DNA from 2 places in the Nocardia sp. NBC_01730 genome. Region 1 is predicted to be linked to the other one. Evidence: predicted binding sites of a transcription regulator. Region 1 holds the regulator's gene; the other holds the start of a gene.
The links. Region 1 encodes HspR, which represses chaperone genes until heat shock. Its sites were predicted from a motif close to ANNTGAGTNNNNNNNACTCANNT; they were not measured.
Positions count from the first base shown of each region.

Region 2: lon (endopeptidase La) is a predicted target of HspR. The motif match lies at 6,416-6,438, and genes of this name have one in related genera.

Region 1 covers NZ_CP109162.1:5,598,899-5,610,568, reverse strand. Annotated here, with positions in the region: gene dnaK (molecular chaperone DnaK) at 266-2,113, shown strand; gene grpE (nucleotide exchange factor GrpE) at 2,110-2,763, shown strand; gene dnaJ (molecular chaperone DnaJ) at 2,788-3,945, shown strand; gene OHB12_RS23335 (heat shock protein transcriptional repressor HspR) at 3,945-4,343, shown strand; gene OHB12_RS23330 (FAD-binding oxidoreductase) at 4,890-6,059, shown strand; gene OHB12_RS23325 (FAD-binding oxidoreductase) at 6,301-7,071, opposite strand; gene OHB12_RS23320 (FAD-binding oxidoreductase) at 7,102-8,259, opposite strand; gene OHB12_RS23315 (LLM class flavin-dependent oxidoreductase) at 8,479-9,363, opposite strand; gene OHB12_RS23310 (NADP-dependent oxidoreductase) at 9,426-10,361, opposite strand; gene clpB (ATP-dependent chaperone ClpB) at 10,673-11,670, shown strand, end outside.
Region 2 covers NZ_CP109162.1:5,908,173-5,919,842, forward strand. Annotated here, with positions in the region: gene OHB12_RS24705 (oxidoreductase) at 1-637, opposite strand, end outside; gene OHB12_RS24710 (DNA polymerase IV) at 684-1,754, opposite strand; gene OHB12_RS24715 (FAD-dependent monooxygenase) at 1,938-3,539, opposite strand; gene lon (endopeptidase La) at 3,908-6,337, opposite strand; gene OHB12_RS24725 (MarR family winged helix-turn-helix transcriptional regulator) at 6,582-7,043, shown strand; gene OHB12_RS24730 (TIGR03084 family metal-binding protein) at 7,432-8,223, shown strand; gene OHB12_RS24735 (hypothetical protein) at 8,577-9,275, shown strand; gene OHB12_RS24740 (SRPBCC family protein) at 9,448-9,918, shown strand; gene OHB12_RS24745 (ribonuclease H family protein) at 9,929-10,501, shown strand; gene OHB12_RS24750 (helix-turn-helix domain-containing protein) at 10,831-11,670, opposite strand, start outside.

The sequences.
Region 1 (11,670 bases):
TCGCGTAGCCGTGATTTTCGGATCGCGGGAATCAATCGCGTCGGTCGCTCGTTGAGCTGATTAGCAACGTTGAGTGTGCACGGCTCAAGTTTAGGTTGACTCCGGTGTCCGAGAGGTGCAGGATTGAGCCGACCACGCTCAGTGTTGCTGGGGCCGTGCTCCGCGAGGTGCTCGGGGCGAGGTCTCGCGGCACCACCAGGCGCCGTTGGGCGGCTCTTCGCCCGGCACCGATTACAAATAAGTACGTCAACTAGGAGGAATCACCATGGCTCGTGCGGTCGGAATCGACCTCGGGACCACGAACTCGGTCGTCGCCGTTCTCGAAGGCGGCGAGCCGGTCGTCGTCGCCAACTCGGAAGGATCGCGGACCACCCCGTCGGTCGTCGCGTTCGCGAAGAACGGCGAGGTACTGGTCGGCCAGCCGGCCAAGAACCAGGCCGTCACCAACGTCGACCGCACCATCCGCTCGGTCAAGCGGCACATCGGCACCGACTGGTCCGTGGCCATCGACGATAAGAAGTACACCGCGCAGGAGATCAGCGCCCGCGTGCTGATGAAGCTGAAGCGCGACGCCGAGGCCTACCTCGGTGAGGAGATCACCGACGCAGTCATCACCGTCCCCGCGTACTTCGAGGACTCCCAGCGGCAGGCCACCAAGGAAGCCGGCCAGATCGCGGGCATGAACGTGCTGCGCATCGTCAACGAGCCCACCGCGGCCGCGCTCGCGTACGGCCTGGACAAGGGTGACAAGGAACAGACCATCCTGGTCTTCGACCTCGGTGGCGGCACCTTCGACGTCTCGCTGCTGGAAATCGGCGAGGGCGTGGTCGAGGTCCGCGCCACCTCCGGCGACAACCACCTCGGTGGTGACGACTGGGACGAGCGGGTCGTGCAGTGGCTGGTCGACAAGTTCAAGGGCAGCTCGGGCATCGACCTGACCAAGGACAAGATGGCGATGCAGCGGCTGCGTGAGGCCGCCGAGAAGGCCAAGATCGAGCTGAGCTCCTCGCAGAGCACCTCGATCAACCTGCCCTACATCACCGTCGACGCGGACAAGAACCCCCTGTTCCTCGACGAGCAGCTGACCCGCGCCGAGTTCCAGAAGATCACCTCGGACCTGCTCGACCGCACCCGTGCGCCGTTCCAGTCCGTGATCAAGGACGCGGGCATCAAGGTGTCCGACATCGACCACGTCGTGCTCGTCGGTGGTTCCACCCGGATGCCCGCCGTTTCCGATCTGGTCAAGGAACTGACCGGCGGCAAGGAGCCCAACAAGGGCGTGAACCCGGACGAGGTCGTCGCCGTCGGCGCCGTCCTGCAGGCCGGTGTGCTCAAGGGTGAGGTCAAGGACGTCCTGCTGCTCGATGTGACCCCGCTGTCGCTGGGTATCGAGACCAAGGGCGGCGTGATGACCAAGCTCATCGAGCGCAACACCACCATTCCAACCAAGCGTTCGGAGACCTTCACCACGGCCGACGACAACCAGCCGTCGGTGCAGATCCAGGTGTTCCAGGGTGAGCGCGAGATCGCCTCGCACAACAAGCTGCTCGGCTCCTTCGAGCTGACCGGCATCCCGCCGGCCCCGCGCGGCGTGCCGCAGATCGAGGTCACCTTCGACATCGACGCCAACGGCATCGTGCACGTGACCGCGAAGGACAAGGGCACCGGCAAGGAGAACAGGATCAAGATCCAGGACGGCTCCGGTCTGTCCAAGGAGGAGATCGACCGGATGGTCAAGGACGCCGAGGCGCACGCCGCCGAGGACAAGGCCCGCCGCGAGGAGGCCGAGACCCGCAACCAGGCCGAGTCGCTGGTACACCAGACCGAGAAGTTCATCAAGGACAACGAGGACAAGGTCCCCGCGGACGTCAAGTCCAAGGTCGAGGCGGCCATCGCGGAGGCGAGCGAGGCGCTGAAGGGCACCGACATCGCCGCGGTCAAGGCGGCCGTCGAGAAGCTGGCGACCGAGTCGCAGGCGCTCGGTCAGGCGATCTACGAGGCGTCCGCCGCGGACGCCGCCGCGTCCGGCAACGGTGCGTCGAGTTCCGCGGACGACGACCAGGTCGTGGACGCCGAGGTCGTGGACGAGCCGGTCGACACGGAGAAGAAGTGACACAGGGCAACTCCGAACAGGAGCCGATCACCTTCGTCGACAACCGGAAGATCGACCCGGAGACCGGTGAGATCAGGGAGCAGGCCGCGGACAACGGCGCCGCGGCCGAGCCCGCCCCGCCCGCGGGCAACGGTGCGCAGCAGACCGAGACGCTCGCCGACACCATCGGCGGCGAGCTCGCCGAGCGCACCGCCGATCTGCAGCGGCTGACCGCGGAGTATGCCAACTACCGGCGCCGCGTCGAGCGCGACCGCAAGGCTGCCGTCGACGCCGCCAAGGCGTCGGTGGTCACCGAACTGCTCGGCGTGCTCGACGATCTCGACCGGGCGCGGGCGCACGGGGACCTGGAGTCCGGGCCGCTGAGGTCGGTGGCCGACAAGCTGGTGGCCGCGCTGCAGAAGCAGGGCCTCGAGGAGTTCGGTTCGGAGGGTGAGCCTTTCGACCCGACCCTGCACGAGGCCGTGCAGCACGAGGGCTCCGGACACGACCCGGTGATCGGCATAGTTATGCGCAAGGGCTATCGGTTCGGCGATAGGGTGCTTCGGCATGCGCTCGTCGGGGTAACCGATGGCGTAGCCGATCTGGCGGAGACCGCCGATCGGCCGACGGAAGAGGCATCGGACGTTGATGCCGACACGAACGACCGATAAGAACGCGAGAGGAGGAGATGCTCGGTGAGCCAACGGGAGTGGATCGAAAAGGACTTCTACAAGGAGCTGGGTGTTTCCTCCGCCGCCTCGCAGGATGAGATCAAGAAGGCGTACCGCAAACTCGCGCGCGACTTGCACCCGGACGCCAATCCCGGCGACACCAAGGCCGAGGAGCGGTTCAAGACCGTCAGCGAGGCGCATGCCGTGCTGTCGGATCCGGCCAAGCGCAAGGAGTACGACGACACCCGCAAGCTCTTCGCGGGCGGTGGTTACGGTCGCGGTGGGTTCAATCCCGGTGCCGGCGGGGGCTTCTCGCAGGAATTCAACATCGGGGACATCTTCGGCGGCGCGAACGCGAGCGACGGAGGACTCGGCGACCTGTTCGGTGGTCTGTTCAACCGGGGCGGCACGCGGACCGCGAGCCGCCCGCGGCGCGGCGCCGACGTGGAGACCGAGACGACGCTCGGTTTCCGCGAAGCGGCACAGGGCGTCACGGTTCCGCTGCGGATGACGAGCCCGTCGCCGTGCACTACCTGCCACGGCAGCGGCGCCAAGCCGGGGACAAGTCCACGGGTCTGCCCCATCTGCAACGGAACCGGCGTTGTCAGCCGCAACCAGGGTGCGTTCGGCTTCAGCGAGCCGTGCGACGATTGCCGCGGGACCGGCTCGATCATCGACGACCCCTGCGCCGACTGCCGCGGCAACGGGATCCAGAACCGTACACGCACCATTACGGTGCGGATTCCCCCGGGAGTCAGCGACGGGCAGCGGATCCGGTTGGCCGGCCAAGGTGAGGCGGGACTACGCGGTGCGCCGTCGGGTGATCTGTATGTCACCGTGCACGTCAGCCAGGACAAGGTCTTCGGCCGCAACGGCGACGACCTGACCCTGGTTCTTCCGGTCAGTTACAGTGAATTGGTATTGGGGACAACAGTTTCCGTGCCCACACTGGAGGGCAGGGTCGGCGTGAAGGTGCCTCCGGGTACTGTCGACGGTCGCATCCTGCGGGTGCGTGGTCGTGGCGTGCCCAAGCGTGGCGGCGGCGCAGGTGACCTCTTGGTCACCGTCAAGGTCGCAGTGCCGCAGAAGCTGGACAGCGATGCCATCGACGCGCTGAAGCGCTACCAGGAGGCGGAGAAGGCCAGCGGATTCGATCCACGTGCGGGATGGGCAGGTGCGTGATGTCGTCAGATCCGAAGAAGGCGTCCGCTGGTTCGCGTGCCGAGTTCTTCATGATCTCGGTGGCGGCTCAGCTCGCGGGCATGCACGCGCAGACACTGCGCACGTATGACCGGCTGGGACTGGTGACGCCGCAACGCACTTCGGGCGGTGGACGCCGCTACTCGGCGCGGGACGTGGAGCTGCTGCGCGAGGTGCAGCGGCTGTCCCAGGACGAGGGCGTCAACCTGGCGGGCATCAAACGCATCATCGAACTGACCAATCAGGTGGAGGAACTGCGCCAGCACGTCGCTGAACTGTCGGCCGAGCTGGAGCGGCTGCGGGCAGGCTACCGCCCGGATCTCTCGCCGCCGCAACGCAGCACGGCGTTGGTCGTCTGGAAGCCGCGCAACCGGCGCTGACGACAGCGGCATACCGTCGGGCCCCCAGCCACGAGTCGCGAACCGCGATTCATGGCCGGGGGCTCTGTCGTTTCCGGACGCCGGTGCTCGCTTCAGCGTTAGCCGACAGTAAACCAGAACATGTTCCGCGGGAGTCGTTCGAGTCAAGCCATTTCGATGTCGAGCCAACCGGCCGACTCGGCCATTGATCGGTCGGCGGCGTCCGTGTCGTTTGCTCGTTCTGAACTTCGCTCACCCACCGCGCATGTTGCCCCGAAATCGCTTACAACAGACCGATCGGAATGAATTTTCCAAGCCTGCCTTGCTGATTCGGTGAGTACGCGACTGATTTCTCGCCAGATCAACCGTCTTCCAGTCGGTTTCTCTGGCGTGTCTTGTTTCCTATCCTCGTTTCGGCGGAATTGCATGCGAGATATTCGAGCGGATGACTCCGTTGCTGGCGAACCTCGCCTACACTTCGTTACCATCGACTGCTGTCGAGTGTCCCGCAGCACCGCACTCGTCGGCACGGATTTTGTTCGAGTGCGAAATGGGGTTGTGAAACAAATGGATTCACGCACTGTCGCTTTGATTAGAACAACTTTCAAGGCGGTTGCTGCGGAGGAGGGGGGGTCGGAGAAACTGGCGAGATCGTTTTACGCGATCTTGTTCACGGACTACCCGCAGGTCCGCGATTTCTTTCCGGCCGCCATGGACGCACAGCGCGATCGCCTCCTCAAGGCGATCGTCTACGCCCTTGACCGGCTGGAGGAGCCGAACAAGCTGCTCCCCTTCCTCGCCCAATTGGGCAGAGACCACCGCAAATACGGCGTACAAGCCGAGCACTACCTCGCGGTGGCCACCTCGCTGAAGACCGCCGTGCAAGTATTCGCGGGCACCGAGATGTGGACCGACGAGGTCGACCGGGCGTGGGACGAAGGCCTGAAGATCATCGCCGACACCATGATCGGCGCGGCGGAGAAGGAGACCACCCCGCACGTCTGGACCGGCACCGTGATCGAGCGCCGCGAGGTGCTACGCGACCTGACCATCGTCCGGCTGCAACTGGACCAGCCCATGGAATACGCCGCAGGCCAATACGTGAGCGTGCAGATTCCGTCGCGGCCGCGCATGTGGCGCTATCTCTCGCCCGCCGTGCCCGCCGACACCGACGGCGAGATCGAATTCCACGTGCGCGGCGTGCTCGGTGGCTGGGTCAGTTCGGCCATCGTCGGTCAGACCGCCGTCGGCGACCAGTGGCTACTCGGCTCGCCGCTCGGTGGCCTCGGCGTCCCGCGCAACATCAAGCGCAAGATGCTGATGATCGGCTGCGGCACCGGCATCGCGCCGCTACGCGCACAGCTCATGGCGATGGCGCAGCGGCGCGCCAACCCGAAGGTTCACCTGTTCGTAGGCGGTCACAACCCGTGCGACCTCTACGACCTGGAGACGCTGAGCGACCTGGCGGTGGCCAACCGCTGGCTCACCGTCACGCCCGTCACCGAACACGACGAAAACCCTTGGTGGCATGTCGAACCCGAGGGGCCGCACGCGCCGATGCCCGTCCTCGAACCGCGAATCACCGGCCAGATCGGGAAGGTTGTCGCGAGCTTCGGAGCCTGGGCCGACCGGGACGTGCAGATCGCCGGTTCGCCGTCGATGGTGCAGACTACGAAGTTTCGTCTGATGGCGGCAGGAACGCTCGCGAAGAACATTCGCCACGACCCGCTGTTCTGAGCTGTGTTTTTGGCCGCGCGAACGCGCTCGTAAGACTCGCGCTGTGCGTGGTTGCGTGTTGGTCTGACGTTCGGGTTTCAATCCGTGCGAGTTTGGTGCGTCCGGCCCGGGGCTGTGTCGAAGGTTCCTGCCTGAATCAGCCGGACGGCTGCCCTTGGAGGCGCGAGGCTTTCGGGCCGCGAACACGCCGCGCCCGCACGGCCAAAACACAGTGAACACGCAGCGCCGCAGGCGCTGCCAATCAAACAGAGCTTCCCTCGAATTGGATTCGCTCAGCGGGAGTTCCGGTTTCGAGCAGTCGGTCGAGGGTGGTCTGGACCATGGCGGGAGAGCCGCAGACCAGCACCTGATGGTGCAGGAACGCGCCGTGCGACCCGACCACGTCCGCGATCGTGCCGTAGAGCAGGTCGTCCGGTGGGAAGCCGATGTCGACGCGGGACTGCTCGTACCACTCGTCCACCCAGCCTGGGTCCTCCGGACTCTCCACCACGGGAATCACGGTGAGCCAGGGCAATTCACCGGCCAGCAGGAACAGCATGTCCGCGGCGTAGAGGTCGCGTGGCGACCGTCCACCGATGAACAGGTAGGTGGGCGGCGGGTCCGGCCTGCGGGCCAGGTCGAGGATCTGCGCGCGCATCGGCGCCAATCCCGTGCCGCCCGCGATCATCACCACCTCGTCGCCGTCCGGGTCGACCGCGAACGCGCCGAGCGGAGCGCCGATCCGCCACTCGTCGCCCGGCTTGGTGTCGGCCACGATCGCGCCGCTGCACCACCCGCCCGGCACGGTGCGTACGTGGAACTCCAGCTTGCCGTCCAGCGAAGGCGGCAATGCGGGCGAGAGCCTGCGCCGGACGCCGGACTGCTGCGGCACCTGCACCTCGACGGACTGGCCCGCGGCGAACGGCACGAACTCGCCGATCAAGCGGATCACCGCGAGGTCGTGGCGCAGCCGATGATGGCCGACGACGGTCGAGGTCCATTCGGGCGCCTGATGCGCACCGTTACCGAGCATGCCCGGGTCCCCCAACGGGGCCTCCTTCACTCACACAGGGTCGCAGCTGATGATCTGCTCCGGCGTACCGACCGCGATCAGCGCGCGCTGGGTGTCCGCGATCATCCGCGCCGATCCGGCGATCTGGATCTGCCGATCCGCCCACGCGCCGAAGCTCGCGACTACGGCGCCAAGGTTACCGATCAGGCGCCGGTGCATGCCGTACGGTGCGTCCTGGGGCGGGTGCGGGTACCACCACGGGTTGGTCTTCTGCTCGCACACGGGCACGATGGTGAGCCACGGGTTGCTCTGCGAGAGCTGCCACATGTTCTCCACGTCGTACAGGTCGCAGGGGTAGCGGCCGCCGATGAAGAAGTGCACCCGAGGGTTGATGCCACGCTGGCCCATCTCGATCAGCTGGGCCCGCAACGGGGCGATGCCGGTGCCCGCGCCGATCATCAGCACGTCACGGCCGCTGTCCCGCTCGACGTGCAGGCCGCCGAGCGGGCCCGCGATCCGCCACCGGTCGCCCACCCTGGTCTCGTTGACGATCGCCGGGCTCACCCACCCGCCGCGGATCTTGCGCACGTGGAACTCGATCTCGCCGTAGGGGTTGGCCGGGATCGCCGGCGAGAAGTAGCGCCACATCTTCGGGCGCTGCGGCACGGTGACCGGCAGGTACTGTCCGGCCAGGTAGGGAATCGGCCCGTCGGACTGCAGGCGCACGATGGCCAGGTCCTCCAGCACGCGGCGGTGACCGACCACGGTCGCCGCCCAGTACGGTTGGGACTTGTCGGAATTGGCGCCGATGGCCATGGACGCGGAGATCAGGATGGTGATGTCACGCCAGCCCTCCTCCAGGCCGCGGTGCCAGGCGGGGCCGTTGTACGCGCGGAACGCGGCGAGCAGCGCGCGGCCCGCCACGTCGTAGTGTTCCGCCTGGACGCCGTACTTGCGGTGATCACGGGCGAGCTGCTCCAGGAAACTCTGTGCCCGGTCCCAGTCCTCCAGGTGATCGAGCACGTACAGGATGGCGGTGACGAGCCGCTTGGCCTGCATTTCCATGGCGGGCGGGAACAGTTCGCGCAGCCGGGGGGCCTCGGCGAACAGATGACCGTAGAACGCACTGACCAACCGCTCGGGTCCATTCGGCGACTCGATCACCGAACGGAAATTGGCGCGGACCAGCGCAGCCGAACGCGCATCCACGACGTCGAGCTTCCTTTCCCTCAGTTCTGCCCGAGGACTTTATCCGTTACCGGCGGTCCTCCGCTGGACAAGTATCCCCGAAAATCCCGTGGTCGTGTCCGTATGGCCGGCAAGACCCGGCCAAACGGTAATCGGTGGGTAGATAGCGAGTTGCTGACCCGTGATGCACTGTGCCGCCGTCCGGCCGTGGCCGATCGCCGCACGGCATCGTGCGGGCAGTCAACCTTCGGTGCCGACACGGACCGCGGGCACGACCTGCTCGGTATAACGACGGATCTGCTCCACCGGTTCCCCCTCGGTCGGCCAGAAGACGAATCCGTCGATGCGCTGGTCGCGATGCAGCGCGAGCAGGTCATCGACCCAGCGCTGCGGCGGGCCCTCCAGAAAGCCCTGATCGGAACCGTCCGCGGTGATGGTCCCGGACACGTTGTAGATCCGGCGCACCGACAGTGGGTCTCGGTCTGCCGCCGCGGCAGCGTCGTCGATCCGCCTGCCTGCCTCGGTGAGGAACTCCGGTGGCGCCCAGGCGGCCGAGGGCAGCCAGCCGTCGGCGCGCCGGCCAGTCAGCTCCAGCATGCGCGGGCCCTTCGCGCCGAGCCAGATGCCAGGGTGGTGCCGCGGGCGGGGGCCGGGGTGCGCGCCTGCGAGCGAGTAGAAGGCGCCCGGCACGCGGACCGATCGTTCTTCGCTCCACATCGCGCGGATCACCGCGATCGCCTCGGCCAGGGCTCGGACCGATTCGCCGCGGGTCCGGCGAGGTCCGCCCATGCCGGCGATGGCATCCCAGAACGCACCGGCGCCCAACCCGAGCTGGATTCGACCGTTGCTGATGAGGTCAAGTGAGGCGACGGATTTCGCGAGCATCGCCGGATCGCGCAGCGGGAGGTTCGCGACGTCTGGGAACAGGCTCACTCGCGTGGTCTGTGCCGCAAGAGCGGTGATCAGCGTCCAGGTGTCCAGGAAACGGCGCTGGTAGGGATGGTCCTGGATGCCGATCAGGTCGAGTCCGGTCGCGTCGGCGTACGCGGTCAGTTCGGCGATCTGTCGATAGTTGTCGGCCTCCGGGATCAGGAACAGGCCGAATTCGGCGGGGCGGGTGCTCATCACACACCTCCGGGCGTTTGCGCGAGAAGTTGCCTTTCCCGACGCGGGCTGGTCCGGATTTCTCAGATGGCGAGCACGGTCTTGCCGCGCGCGCCGTGCGCGCCGATCACCGCGGGGCCGTCCGCGAGCGGGACGGTCGCGTCGATCGGCACCACCACGTCGCCGTCGGCGACGCGCTGTATGAGCCGGGACAATTCCAGTGCGCGGCCCTTGGACTCCATGTTGCCGCCCGTGATGTCCCTGGCGCGCAACGCGTGCTCGGAGGCGGACCCGATGGTGGAGTAGACGGTCCCGCCGTCGCGGACCAGCGTGGTCAGCTCGGTCAGGGCCTCGGGCGGGCTCACCAGATCGAACAGGATGTCTATGCCGCCGGGATGTGTGGCGGCGACCTGGTCGCGGACCGGCCCCACGGTGTAGTCGACGGTCTCGGCCGCGCCGAGCCGGGTCATCTGGTCGGCGGCCGGACCGCGCGCGGTCGCGATGACGTGCGCGCCCGCGATATTGGCCAGTTGCACGAGGAACGAGCCGACGCCGCCGGTGGCGCCGACGATCAGCACGGTCTGGCCGGGTTCGATCCGGGTGGCGTCCACGAGGTCCTGCGCGGTGACGCCCGCGGTCGGCAGCGCGGCTGCCGTGACCGTCGGGACGCCGTTCGGGATCGAGACGAGAGTGGCGCCTTCGGGAAGCACCGCGTACTCGGCGAAGCTGCCGTGGCCCGCGGGCGGCGTGAGGAACTTTCCGACCACCCGGTCACCGACCGTGAACCGGCTGACGCCGCGGCCGAGCGAGGCGATGGTGCCCGCGCCGTCCACCCCGAGAATCATCGGAAAGTCGTGCGGCAGTTTGCCGTCCAGGTATCCGGTGGCCATGCGCTGGTCGAACGGATTGACCCCCGCCGCCTCGAGCTGGACCCGCACGCTTCCCGGCCCGGGTTCGGGCATCGGCATGTCGGCCACCTCTGGCGTGGCTCCGAATTTCCGTACCACGATCGCGCGCATCCATTCGCTCCTTGATTCGGGCTGAAGAGTGATGCAACAACTGACGGCCGTGGTCATCGTAGGCACCCCGAGGGCGCCGACGCGGTGATTCGTCGCATTCGGCCATGTCGCGGCGTAGCGTTCGACCTGATCCGGCGGTGTGGCATCGCCGCGGGAGCGGCTCGACCGAGAAGATCAAAACTTGAGCGGAACAGACTCAACCTTTCCAACGTTGGACGGTAGGACCGGCGCGGGGCTGCGACGACTTCGATCGGTGATCGCACCCGGAATCCGCTCCGCACCGTGGGAATCGACTAGTAGGAAGGTGACTTGTGGACTCGTTCAATCCCACCACCAAGACCCAGGCGGCCCTGACCGCCGCACTGCAGGCGGCCTCCGCCGCGGGCAACCCGGAGATTCGTCCGGCGCACTTGCTGGTGGCGTTGCTGGATCAGACCGACGGCATAGCCGCACCCTTGTTGAAGGCCGTCGGAACCGATCCGGCGACCGTGCGGCTCGAGGCACAGGACATCGTGGACCGGCTGCCGAGGGCGACGGGCGCCACCACCACCCCCCAACTCGGCCGCGAGGCCCTCGCCGCGATCACCGCCGCCCAGCGTTTGGCCACCGAGCTGGGGGACGAGTACGTCTCCACCGAGCACGTCATGGTCGGCCTCGCCGAGGGCGACTCGGACGTGACGATGCTGCTCACCAAGTACGGCGCCACCGCGGACGCGCTGCGCCAGGCGTTCACCGCCGTGCGCGGCAGCGCCCGGGTGACCAGCCCCGATCCGGAGGGCAGCTACCAGGCACTGGAGAAGTACTCCACCGACCTCACCGAGGCCGCTCGCTCCGGCAAGCTCGACCCGGTGATCGGCCGGGACACCGAGATCCGCCGTGTGGTCCAGGTTTTGAGCCGTCGCACCAAGAACAATCCGGTGCTGATCGGCGAGCCGGGCGTCGGCAAGACCGCGATCGTCGAGGGCCTCGCCCAGCGCATCGTGGCAGGCGACGTCCCGGAGTCGTTGCGCGGCAAGTCCGTCGTCTCACTCGACCTCGGCGCGATGGTCGCGGGCGCGAAGTACCGGGGTGAATTCGAAGAGCGGCTCAAGGCTGTGCTGGAAGACATCAAGAACAGCGCGGGCCAGATCATCACGTTCATCGACGAGCTGCACACCATCGTCGGCGCGGGAGCCACCGGTGAATCGGCGATGGACGCGGGCAACATGATCAAGCCCATGCTTGCGCGCGGTGAGCTGCGCATGGTCGGCGCGACCACGCTGGAGGAGTACCGCAAGCACATCGAGAAGGACGCCGCCCTGGAGCGGCG
Region 2 (11,670 bases), 310 kb from region 1:
TGGTCAGCGGCCGCGGCTTGGCGCTCGGGTCCTCCGGCAGGCGGCCGATCAGCTCGTTGGCGCCGATCTCGCTGAGCAGCCCGCCCGCGCCGATTTTGCCGGTGGAGGCGATGACCTCGAACCCGAGGCCGGAGAGAATGTCCACGCTCACGCTGCCCACGCCACCGGTCGCACCGGTCACCAGCACCGCGCCGTCGTCCGGGGTGAGGCCACGGTCGAGCAGGGACTGCACGCTCAGCGCCGCGGTAAAGCCCGCGGTGCCCAGCGCGGCGGCATCCCGCGGGCTCAGCCCCTCCAGCTTGACCACCCAGTCGGCAGGCACCCTGGCGTATTCGGCGAAACCGCCGTTGTGGGCGACACCGATGTCGTACCCGTGCGCGACCACCAGGTCGCCGGGCGCGAAGTCGTCGTCGGAGGACGAGACCACCTCACCGGTGAAGTCGATGCCGGGCACGATCGGGTAGTTGCGGACCACGCCGCCACCCTTGGTGATCGCCAGGCTGTCCTTGTAGTTCGCGCTCGAGTAGTGCACTTTGATCGTCACTTCGCCCGGCCCGAGGAACTCCTCGTCGACCTGCTGCCGGGTCAGGACGATCCCGCTGTCCGATTCGTGTGCCACCATCGCCCAGAACTCCATGCCGACGAGCATACGAGCGCGGAGCCCGGTGCCGGGGGCGCCACGACTACTCCGGGAGGAGTTCGAGCCGGACGCCGAGCAGTCGAACCGGGCGGTCGAGCTCGAACCGATCGATGATGTGCAGCGCGGACTCGGCGATCCGCGCGACGTCGATGGTCGGTTCGGGCAGTTTCTCCTGCTTGCTGCGGGTGTAGAAGGAGTTGGTGCGCACCGTCACGGACACGCGGGTACCGACCCGGCCCGCGGCGGCCATCTCCTCGGCGACCTCGGTGGCCAGCCGCGCCACTTGGGCACGGATCTCGCCGGGATCGGTGAGATCGTGCGGGAATGTCTCGGATTTACTGCGGCCCACGGGAACTCGCGACTCAGTGGTGACATCGGTGTCCCCCTTGCCGTGGCCGAGCACCCAGAGATGCGGGCCGGTGTTGGGCCCGAACTCGGCGGCGAGGCGATGCCGGTCCGCTGCCATCAGATCGCCGACAGTGTCGATGCCCAGGTCGGCCAAGCGGGCGGCGATTCGATTGCCGATGCCCCACAGTGCGTTCGTCGGGCGGTGGGCCATCACCTCAGCCCAGTTTCCGGCGGTCAGCCGGAAGACGCCCGCGGCTGCACCGGCGCCCGTGGCCGGTTCGGCCGACGACTTGCCCGACGACTTGGCGAAGCCGGTGGCGAGTTTGGCGGTGAGCTTGTTGTCGCCGATGCCGATCGAGCAGGTCAGGTGCAAACGGGCAATGGCGGCGCGAATCTCGCGTGCGAGACCCTCCGGGTTGTCGGTGTCGGCGGCGAGGAACGCCTCGTCCCAGCCCCAGACCTCGACTCGGCCCGGGAAAGTCCGCAGCAGGGACATGACCTCGTCGGATGCCTCCTCGTATGCGGCCATGTCCAGTGGAAGAAACACACCCTCCGGGCACTTGCGCTGGGCGCTGCGCAGCGCCATCCCGGCCCGCACACCGAACGCACGCGCTGGATAGGACGCGCACGTCACCACCTTGCGCGGCTCGGTGGGGTCGCCGTGCCCGCCGACGATGACCGGCAGTCCGCGCAGTTCCGGATGGCGGCGGAACTCCACCGCCGCTTGGAACTGGTCGAGATCGACGTGCAACAGCCACCTGGCCATATGCCGTTCTTACCGCAGTGGTCCGACAAGCCGTCGGAATTCCGGCGGGATCGATCACCGTTCCGCACAGCGACAGACGCGCTGCTGGGCTGATCATGCTTCCATCGAGGGATGGACCGAGCTCGCCGCCGCACTGTTGTTCATCCAGGAACACAGACCCAGCGGTACGCCGACGCGGCGGTACTAGGCGGACGTGGCGGCGCGGACATCGGCCTCGGTCCGGCCCGTGAGCGTGCGCACCACGGCCGTGAGTGAGGCAGGGGACAGACCGGCGTCGGAACGCGCGGCGACGACGCCGTCCGGCCGGACGATCAGCGCACCCCCTTCCGGCAGTCCGGTGCGCGCGGACCACAGCTCGGCGGGCAGCGCGTCCACGGTGAGTTCGAAGCCGTGGTCACGCTGCGCTTCCGCCGCTGCCGCATGCCACGCCGCCGCGGCTCCCGCGACGAGAATCGCGAAGCCTGGGCCGGCGAGGTCGAGGGTGGAGACCTGTACGTCCGCATCGATCCACAGGTGGGGCAACCGAGTACCGACCTGACCGGTCAAGGTGTCGACATGCGACGCGGATTCGCCGCCGAGGACCGCGTTCGAGCAGTATCGGAACCGGCTCATGACGGTGCCGAAATCCGTTTGCCGCGCCAGTTCGTCGGCATTGTCGGCGGTCGGCAGGCCGTAGCGGGTCGCGAAATCGGTTCCGAGACGTGCCTGTTCGGCGGCGATGAGCGCACGCGGCCTTCGCTCGTCCCGGTAGCTGTCCAGGAGTGCGTCCCCTGCGACACCTGACAGCACCGCCGCCAGTTTCCACACCAGGTTGTGGACATCGGCGATTCCGGTGTTCGCGCCGTAGCCGCCCCATGGCGCGTGCCGGTGCGCCGCGTCGCCGACCAGGAATACCCGACCGCGTCGGTATTCGTCGGCGACGAAAACTCCGGTGTCCCAAGCACTTTTCGCAAGTACACGGACCGGGATGTCGGGCGCGCCGATCGCGGCCCGAATCAGGGCAGCACACCGATCGTCCGGGTAGTCGGCGGGTGTCTGGACGGTCGGGTCGAATTCGAGGTGGAACGACCACTCGTCGGTGTTGTTCTTGGACAACACCAGGCACCGCACGTCGTCGTTGCGAATTTCGCACTGGCTGAAGGTGCGGCCGCCGAGCACCTCGGTGAGATCGACGTGGACGAACGCGTTGATGTAGTGGTGCGTAGGCGGCAGATCCCAGCCGCCGATGCCCAGTGCCCGGCGGATCGAGCTCCCCGCTCCGTCGGCAGCGAGCAGGTAGTCGGCCCGCACGATCGATTCGCCGGAGTGATCACGCAGGGTTGCCGTGACGCCCTCGTCATCCGCACGGAACGCAACCAGCTCGGCACCGAAACGCAGATCGCCGCCGCGCTCCCGGGCCGCCGCGGCGAGCAGCGGTTCCAGCAGTACCTGCGGCGCGAAACAGAACTGCGACGGGCTGGGTTCCGCGGACGCGAGCGCCCGATACAGGCCATCGAGATTCAGCGGCGTCGCGGTCCGCAGCGTGGCACCCCGGCTTGCGCCGCCGAACGCGCCCGCCTTCAGCGCCGTCGCGGCCAGCTGCTGGACGCGGCGCTCGAGGCCGACCTGCCGGAACAGCTCGACGGTCCTGGTGTGCACCCCGCGCGAACGCGGCAGCACCGAGGCTTGCTCGCGGCGCTCGACGAGAAGATAGGGGACACCGTGGTATTCGAGAAACAACGCGGCGGACAGTCCGACCAGACCTCCGCCGACAATCAGAACAGGTACATGGTGCACAGTGGTCATGTCGCCAGACTGCGCGGCGGCACTTGCACCGGCCTTGCGCGCCGATTGCGCGCGACCTGAACGACCTCGGCAACAGTGATATGGCGGCTGCGGTCGACTACCGAACCACCATTTCCCTATCCCCGGTGTCAGCCGAGCGTCTGCCCTCGACGCGGCGCGCGGCGTCAGCGCTACAAGGCGGACAAGCACGCCGAGGCAGACCGCACCACGCCGATTCGCGCCGGCAACAGGTCAAGGATCCGCCGCACCGTGGCGACGTTGTCGCGTCGATGTTCACTTGGGATGACAGCAGAGAGTTGTCGCGCACTCGGCACACACGAATGAGCCGGGCACGGAAAGATTCCGTGCCCGGCTCGGTTCGGCGTTTGTCAGGCGCTGGCCGCGAACGCCGGGCGTTCCACGGCCGGTTCGGCGACCGGCTCGATGGCGTAGGCCAGGATGTCGGCCACGTCGGCGACGGGGCGGACATCCAGTGCGGCAAGCACTTCCGCGGGGACGTCGTCCAGGTCCGGCTCGTTGCGTGCCGGGATGAACACCGTCTTCAGCCCTGCCCGCTGGGCGGCGAGCAGCTTCTGCTTCACGCCGCCGATCGGCAGCACCCGCCCATTCAGCGTGACCTCGCCGGTCATGCCGACATCCGAGCGCACCTGACGATCCAGCGCCAGCGATACCAGAGCGGTGACCATGGTGACGCCCGCGGACGGCCCGTCCTTGGGCACCGCACCCGCCGGGAAATGGATGTGGATATTGCGATCCAGTACCGACGGCTCGATGCCGATCTCCTCCAGGTGCGAGCGCACGTAGGTCAGCGCGATCTGCGCGGATTCCTTCATGACGTCGCCGAGCTGGCCGGTGAGGATCAGCGAGCGCTCGCCCTCGGCGGCGTTGGCCTCGATGTAGAGGACGTCGCCGCCCGCGCCGGTCACGGCGAGACCGGTCGCCACACCCGGAACGGCGGTGCGTTCCACCGAATCGGAGGTGAAGCGCGGACGACCAAGGAAGTCCTTCAGGTCGCCGAGACCGATCGTCATGGATTGCGCGGAAGCGCCACCATGCTCGGACTTCACCAGCCCCTCATAGCCCAGTTCGGAGTCGTAGGCCGATCCGACCGGAGTGGTTCCGTCCTCGGACTTCACCAGCGCGTCGTAGCCGAGTTCGGGGTCGTACCCCGATCCGGTGGGAACGTTTCCGCCCTCGGACAGCCGGGTCGCCGCCTTACGCAGTGCCTTCGCGATCAACCGCTCCATCTGCCGGACACCGGCTTCCCTGGTGTAGTTCGCCGCGATCTCGCGCAGCGCCTCCTCGTTGATGGTCACCTCGTCGGCGGTCAGCGCGTTGCGTTCCAGCTGCCTTGGCACCAGGAAGTCGCGGGCGATGGCCACCTTGTCGTCCTCGGTATAGCCGTCGACGGTGATCAGCTCCATCCGGTCCAGCAGCGGGCCGGGGATGGTCTCCATCACGTTCGCTGTGGCGATGAACAGCACGTCGGACAGATCCAGGTCCAGATCGAGGTAGTGGTCGCGGAATGTGTGGTTCTGCGCCGGGTCCAGCACCTCGAGCAGGGCGGCGGCCGGGTCGCCGCGGAAGTCGGAGCCGACCTTGTCGATCTCGTCGAGCAGGACGACGGGGTTCATCGAGCCCGCCTCCTTCATGGCGCGCACGATCCGACCGGGCAGAGCCCCGACGTAGGTGCGCCGGTGACCACGGATCTCGGCTTCGTCGCGCACTCCGCCGAGGGCGACGCGAACGAACTTGCGGCCCAGCGCCCTTGCTACGGACTCGCCAAGCGAGGTCTTGCCGACGCCGGGCGGGCCGACCAGCACCAGCACCGCGCCGGAGCCGCGTCCGCCGACGACTTCCAGGCCGCGGGCGGCTCGGCGGGACCGGACGGCCAGGTACTCGACCATGCGGTCTTTGACCTCGTCGAGGCCGTGGTGGTCGGCGTCCAGGACCGCGCGGGCCGCCGAAACGTCGGTGCTGTCGGTGGTTTTCACCGCCCACGGCAGCTCCAGCACGGTGTCCAGCCAGGTCCGGATCCAGCCGGATTCCGGGCTCTGATCGCTGGCCCGCTCCAGCCTGCCGACCTCGCGCAGCGCTGCCTCGCGGACGTTGTCGGGGAGGTCGGCCTGCTCCACGCGGGTGCGGTAGTCGTCGGCGCCGTCGGGCTCGTCCTCGCCGAGTTCCTTGCGAATGGCGTTGAGCTGCTGGCGCAGCAGGAACTCGCGCTGGCTCTTCTCCATGCCCTCGCGGACGTCTTCGCTGATCTTCTCGGTGATCTCGGCCTCGGCGATGTACTCCTTGGTCCACTCGATCAGGGTGGTGAGCCGCGTGGCCACGTCGGGGGTTTCGAGCAGTTCCCGCTTCTGCTCGGCGGTCAGGTACGGCGCGTAACCGGCGGTGTCGGCGATCGCCGACGGGTCGCTCAGCTGATTGACCGTGTCGATGATCTGCCAGGCTTCGCGGCGCTGCAGCACCGAGACGACCAGCTTCTTGTACTCGGCGGCCAGTTCCTTGGTCCGGCCATCCGGTGCGGGAGTCTCGACCGGCTCGGCCTCGACCCACAGCGCGGCGCCGGGTCCGGTGACCCCGTGTCCGATCTTGGCGCGCCGTTCGGCTTTCAGCACGGCCGCCGGTGCTCCACCGCGCATCCGGCCGACCTGTTCGATGGTGGCGACCACACCGTAGGCGGCGTAGCCCTCGGTCAGCCGCGGCGCGAGCAGCACGGCCTCGGTCTTGGCGGCGCGTGCGGCGTCGATCGCGGCCTGCGCGGATTCGTCCAGTTCGATGGGCACGACCATGCCCGGCAGCACGATCGGATCGGTCAAGAACAGCACCGGTAGGTTCTGTGGTGTAGTCACGTGTTCGACCCTTCCAAAAGTTGAGCGATGCCTACTCAACCCCGGTGTTCCCACGTTTGTTCCGCCCTGCTCAGCTCGTTCGCTTCGAGCGAAAACCGTGGGTTCGCGTGGCCGTTGGTCGGCTTGGCCACGCGGATAAATGTTGTGTGATCTGATTACACAACATTTAAAGGAGGAGGATCGCGTGCGGCGAGCTGAGGAACTGCGCTATCTCGTCTTGGCCATTCAGCGCGAGGGAAATCGGATACTCTCCGCGGATCTGCGGCCGTTGGGTTTGACCCCTTCACAGGCCGAAGTTCTCCGGGTGCTGACCGATCACCAACCACTGGCCCTCGCCGGGCTCGGCGAACTGCTGGTCTGCGAGACCGGCGGTAGCCCGAGCAGGCTTGTCGATCGACTGGTCACTATGGGCCTGATCAAGAGGGAAGCCGCGCTCGACGATCGCCGCCGGATCACGCTCACACTCACAGCGGAGGGAGATCGACTGTCGTCCGAAGTCGCCGAGATCGAAGAACGGCTGTATCGGACAATCGACGAGGTCACGGACGGCCGATCCGTCGATGCGGCCCTCGAGCTGATGCGAGGCTTCGCCCGCTATTTTCCCGCCGTGCAAGCTGTCGGGCGCCGTGCCGCCCGTCGGAGTTGACCCGGCGGTCGAAGTTCGTCGTCGACCTGATCACTTTCCCGATCTTCAGTGCGCTGGCGGGCTGGCTGACCAACTGGACCGGCGTGCTGATGCTGTTCTGGCCGGTGCGGTTCCGCGGCGTCCGAGTTCCCGGCCTGCACGTGCTCTATCCCTACTTCCCGCGCCGGTCGAGCAGGACACCTGGCTGCTCTACCTACACGGCGCGGCCCTCTGCTTGGTCGTCGGCACCGCGCACCTGGTCGTTTTCGGCTGATAGCCGGGCCGAGCACCGCTCGGCCCCAGAGTGGGGGAAAATACAAGCACGCACGCTTGCATCTTTCTCGGCCCGCTGCGAAGCTGGACCGCGGCGGCACCCCGAGGCGGTGTGCCTCGATCGGCAGGGGAATGGATGGCTGACCTCGAAGCACTACTCGGCGATTTCGCCGCCGAATGCGCGGATCTGGACCGACTCGTCGCCCCGTTGGCGCCGGCGGACTGGGCGCGGCCGACGCCGGCGTCCGGCTGGACCATCGCGCACCAGATCGGCCATCTGGCCTGGACCGACGAGCTCGCGACCATCGCCATCGCGGACAGCGGCGGCTTCCAGAAGCTGGTAGCCGACGCCGGGCCGCGTGCACTCACCTTCGTCGACGAAGCGGCCGAGGAAGCCGCGGCCGCACCGCCCGCCGAACTACTCGACCGGTGGCGGCACGGACGCACGACCTTCACCGATGCGTTGCGCGCGGTACCCGCGGGCGTCAAGCTGCCCTGGTTCGGTCCGCCGCTGAGCGCGGCTTCGATGATCACCGCCCGCATCATGGAGACTTGGGCGCACGGGCAGGACGTGGCCGATGCCCTCGGAGTCGCCAGGACTCCCACCACGCGCCTGCGCGCCGTGGCGCACATCGGCGTGCGGACCAGGAACTTCGCGTACACAGTGCGCGAAAAGATCCCGCCCAGAGTGGAATTCCTGGTTGAGCTGACGGCGCCCGATGGCGCGATCTGGTCTTGGGGTCCCGTGGACGCCATTCAGCGAGTAGTGGGACCCGCAGTGGACTTCTGCCTACTGGTGACGCAGCGCCGCCATCCGGACGACCTCGCGATCGAGGTGCATGGAGAGGACGCCGCCGAATGGCTCACTATCGCACAGGCTTTCGCGGGTCCGACGGGAAAAGGCAGGACAGCGGGCCAGTTCGCCTGACCCGCTGACACCCGACCCGGTCCGAAGATCCGGGAGCGGGCGAGCGCCACACTTAAGTGCGCCGTTCGTGTCGACGGCCGGACGCCGTTGGCCGGGTGTCTCAATGTGGCAGTCGAGAATGACGCTCGCCAGCTACGCGATTGTTTACCCACTCGTGTGCCGACAGAAACATCAAAAGGCCCTCACATTCGGTGCTCGACCGTCCGGGTGCGGCAGCTCTGGCCGCACATTGTGATCCTGGTCTCTCCCACGCGGCGTGGCCACCAGCAACCCCGGTAACCTGGACAAACGTACGACTTCCGATGATGCGGGTCGTTCTGTTGAGGAGCAGCAACGGAGACAAAGGACGCATCATGACAGCACACAGACCTGCCCAGCTTGCACGGCACACCGCCATCGTGCTCGCCGGCGCCACCAGCCTCAGCCTGACCGTCGTCGCGGGTGCGTACATCGTGCACCAGATGGCCGATGCGCAGCGCTCCGGCAGGGAGCTCGCCGGACCGGTCGCTCCGTCCGGGCCGAAACATACCCACCGCGGCGGCCCGATCGGCTCCGATCCGATGCTGACCGGCCGCAGCTTCGCGCTGCCCGCGGCGTACACGCGACAGCTGGCAGCCGAACCGACACTCACGGAACCACACAGCGATTCGACCCAACGCATGCCGACGAACCGAGGCGGCAAGGTCAGGCTGGGCAACGCCTTTGTCGAGGCGCAGTTCGCCGAGGCCGAGACGAACACCCTCTCGGTCACGGTGGACACCAACGCGTTCGCTCTGCTCACCGACCACCTGCCGACGCCGGTGCCAGGACCGCTCGGCGCCGAACCGTCGGCCGTGACCACGGTGCGCACCGATCTCGACATCCAGAGCGGCGAGGTGCGGTTGGCGTTCTCCGACCCGACGCTCGGCGAGCACAACCTGCGCCTTAGCCATTGCCCTGAGCCCGCGGCGACCTCGGAGACGACACGCCCCGCGCGCATGGGTCCCGAGCCCGCCACCGTCGAGACCACGGTTGCGCTCCCACCCGGCGCCGAGCACGCCGTCTCGGTGTAACCCGATCGCGGAGCACATCGTCAACCAGCCCTGAGGCGGCCGCACCCACCCAGACTCCCGAGCGACCGTCCAGTCCTGATCTGGAAATACGTCGCACCAGATTCCGGTGACCTCTCGAATAAAGAGGAGAGCTGTAGTACTTTTAACGCCAGTCGTGGGACAGGGAGGGCCTATGGGCCACATCAAGTACGCGAGTGACGTCGGAGCCCCGGTAGAAGTGGCGTTCACCTACACGGACAACCATCTCTTCGTACCGAATTGGATGTTCGGCATCGTGAGCTTCGAGCCGACCGGCGAACTCGACCGCGGCCTCGGCGCAACCTTCGCAGCCGCCGTTCGTCTCGGGCTCTGGCGACAGACCGTGACATGCGAGATCACCGAATACCGCCGCAACGCGGTGATCGGGTATACGCTCCGTGGGCGTTTGACCTGGACGTTGACGCTGCGCTTCGACCCACTCGGCTACGGGCGGTCGGCGCTGACGTCGGAGACGGAGTACAGTCCACCGCGCGGATTCGCCGGGCGCCTGTGCGTCGGTCCGGTGGATTCCGCCGCGAAGTCGGCACTCCGCCGCACGGAGACCCAATTGCGAAGGGAGATAGAGGAATTCCACGTTACCGATCTTGTCGGTCGGATTGCGTAGGGTGCCACCTATGATCATCGTGAGCACCGACGGATCCTGCCTCCGCAATCCCGGCGGCGCCATCGGCTGGGCTTGGGTCAATCACCAGGGCTCCTCGGCGAGTGGAGGAGCCGCGTCCGGAACCAACCAGGTCGCGGAGTTGCGCGCGGTGCTGGAGGCGATCGCCGCCCATTCCGGGTCCGAACCCCTTTTCATCGAAAGCGATTCGCTGTACGCGATCAAGTGCGCCTCGGAGTGGGTGTCGGGCTGGCGGCTCAACGGCTGGCGCACATCCACCGGGGGCGCCGTGAAAAACGTCGAACTCATCCGGCAGATCGACCGGGCCATCGCGAGCAGGCCGGGTCCGGTCCGGTTCCGCTGGGTCCGTGGACATGTCGGCAACTACTTCAACGAGCAGGCCGACGCGCTGGCCGGAGAAGCGGCTCGGCAGGCTGCGGTCACCGCGGCGGTCGCCGAGGTGAACACCGTGGAAATCCCCGCGGTGACTGTGGAGGAAGCGTCGACGGCGCCGGAAGCGCCGAAAGACCAGGCCGCGGGGAAGGCGGCCGCGCCGTCGGCACCACAGACATTGACGCTGTTTTGATCCGCTCGCGCGGATCGCGAAGACCACCCGAATAGCCTCCGGCGGTGGTGGCTCGGCCCACCGCCGGAGGCCTCTGGGCTAGGTTAAATAGGCTCTGATCTGTGGAGATATCTCTGACGACATCTCGCCCGATCACGCCGAATCCCGGTCGATTGTGCCCAAAACGTGCCCACGGTAGCGGCGCGTGGTCACGCCGGGACAGCGCCCTGTCAGACGCTCGGCACGTCGGACGGGGCGCGCTGCCGACACACGAAAGGGGGGTACTCGCGTTCGAGTACCCCCCTTTTTTCAGGCAGTGCCCTGACGTGAGCCATTTGGCTCATCTTGACCTAGACGGGTAGACCGACCTGTCGACTCAGCTCCCGAACATCGCGGCTCATCCCCGTAGGCGGAGACTTCACCAGCCCATGCAGCATCTCGCGCGCGAACCCGTTGTACCGGATCGTCTCTGGTGCCGTCTGCTGCGCCTTCTCCAACATCGCGAACGCCGCAGCCGCCTCCCGCCGCTGCGAATACGCACGGGCAACCTCGATGTAATGCCGACTGCGGCGCGGCACCGACACGATCGTCTCCGCGTCCAACTCCCTCGCGGCACGCAGCGCCTCAGCCGATCGCCGCAACTCCACACCCAAGGTCGTCGCATGGGCCGCCATCACCGGCACCGAGAACGACGTCTGCACATGCCGATACCCCGGACCCAACTGCCGCGCCGTCCCATCGGCGGCCTCCCAGTGCTCCCACGCCTCGCCATAACGACCACGGCGAGCATGCACATACGCCACCTCAGCCTCGAGCGCGCCCGCGATACCCCGCCAATCGTCTGGCGTCTCATCCCTGCCGAGGTAGGGCGCGAGCTGATCCATCGCATCCCGCGCAATCCCGATCGCCTCCTCCCAACGGCCGGAGTCACGCAGCGCCTGCACCATCGCCCACGTGCTGCACGCGATCACGTACGGGTCGTCCGCCTCGAACCCCTCGTTCATGGCACGGTCCGCGACAAGCCAAACCAACTCCGGCGCAGGCTGATACGCGACGTAGAAGTCCGCCAACTGGTAGACGCCAGCGAGGATCCGCCGCGCCTTCCTCCGCGTCGGCCCAGGGATGCGAGCAGCCTGCTGTGCGTCCCTGATCAAGCCAGGGAGCAAGGCGCCTAGCTGGGTTCGGTGATC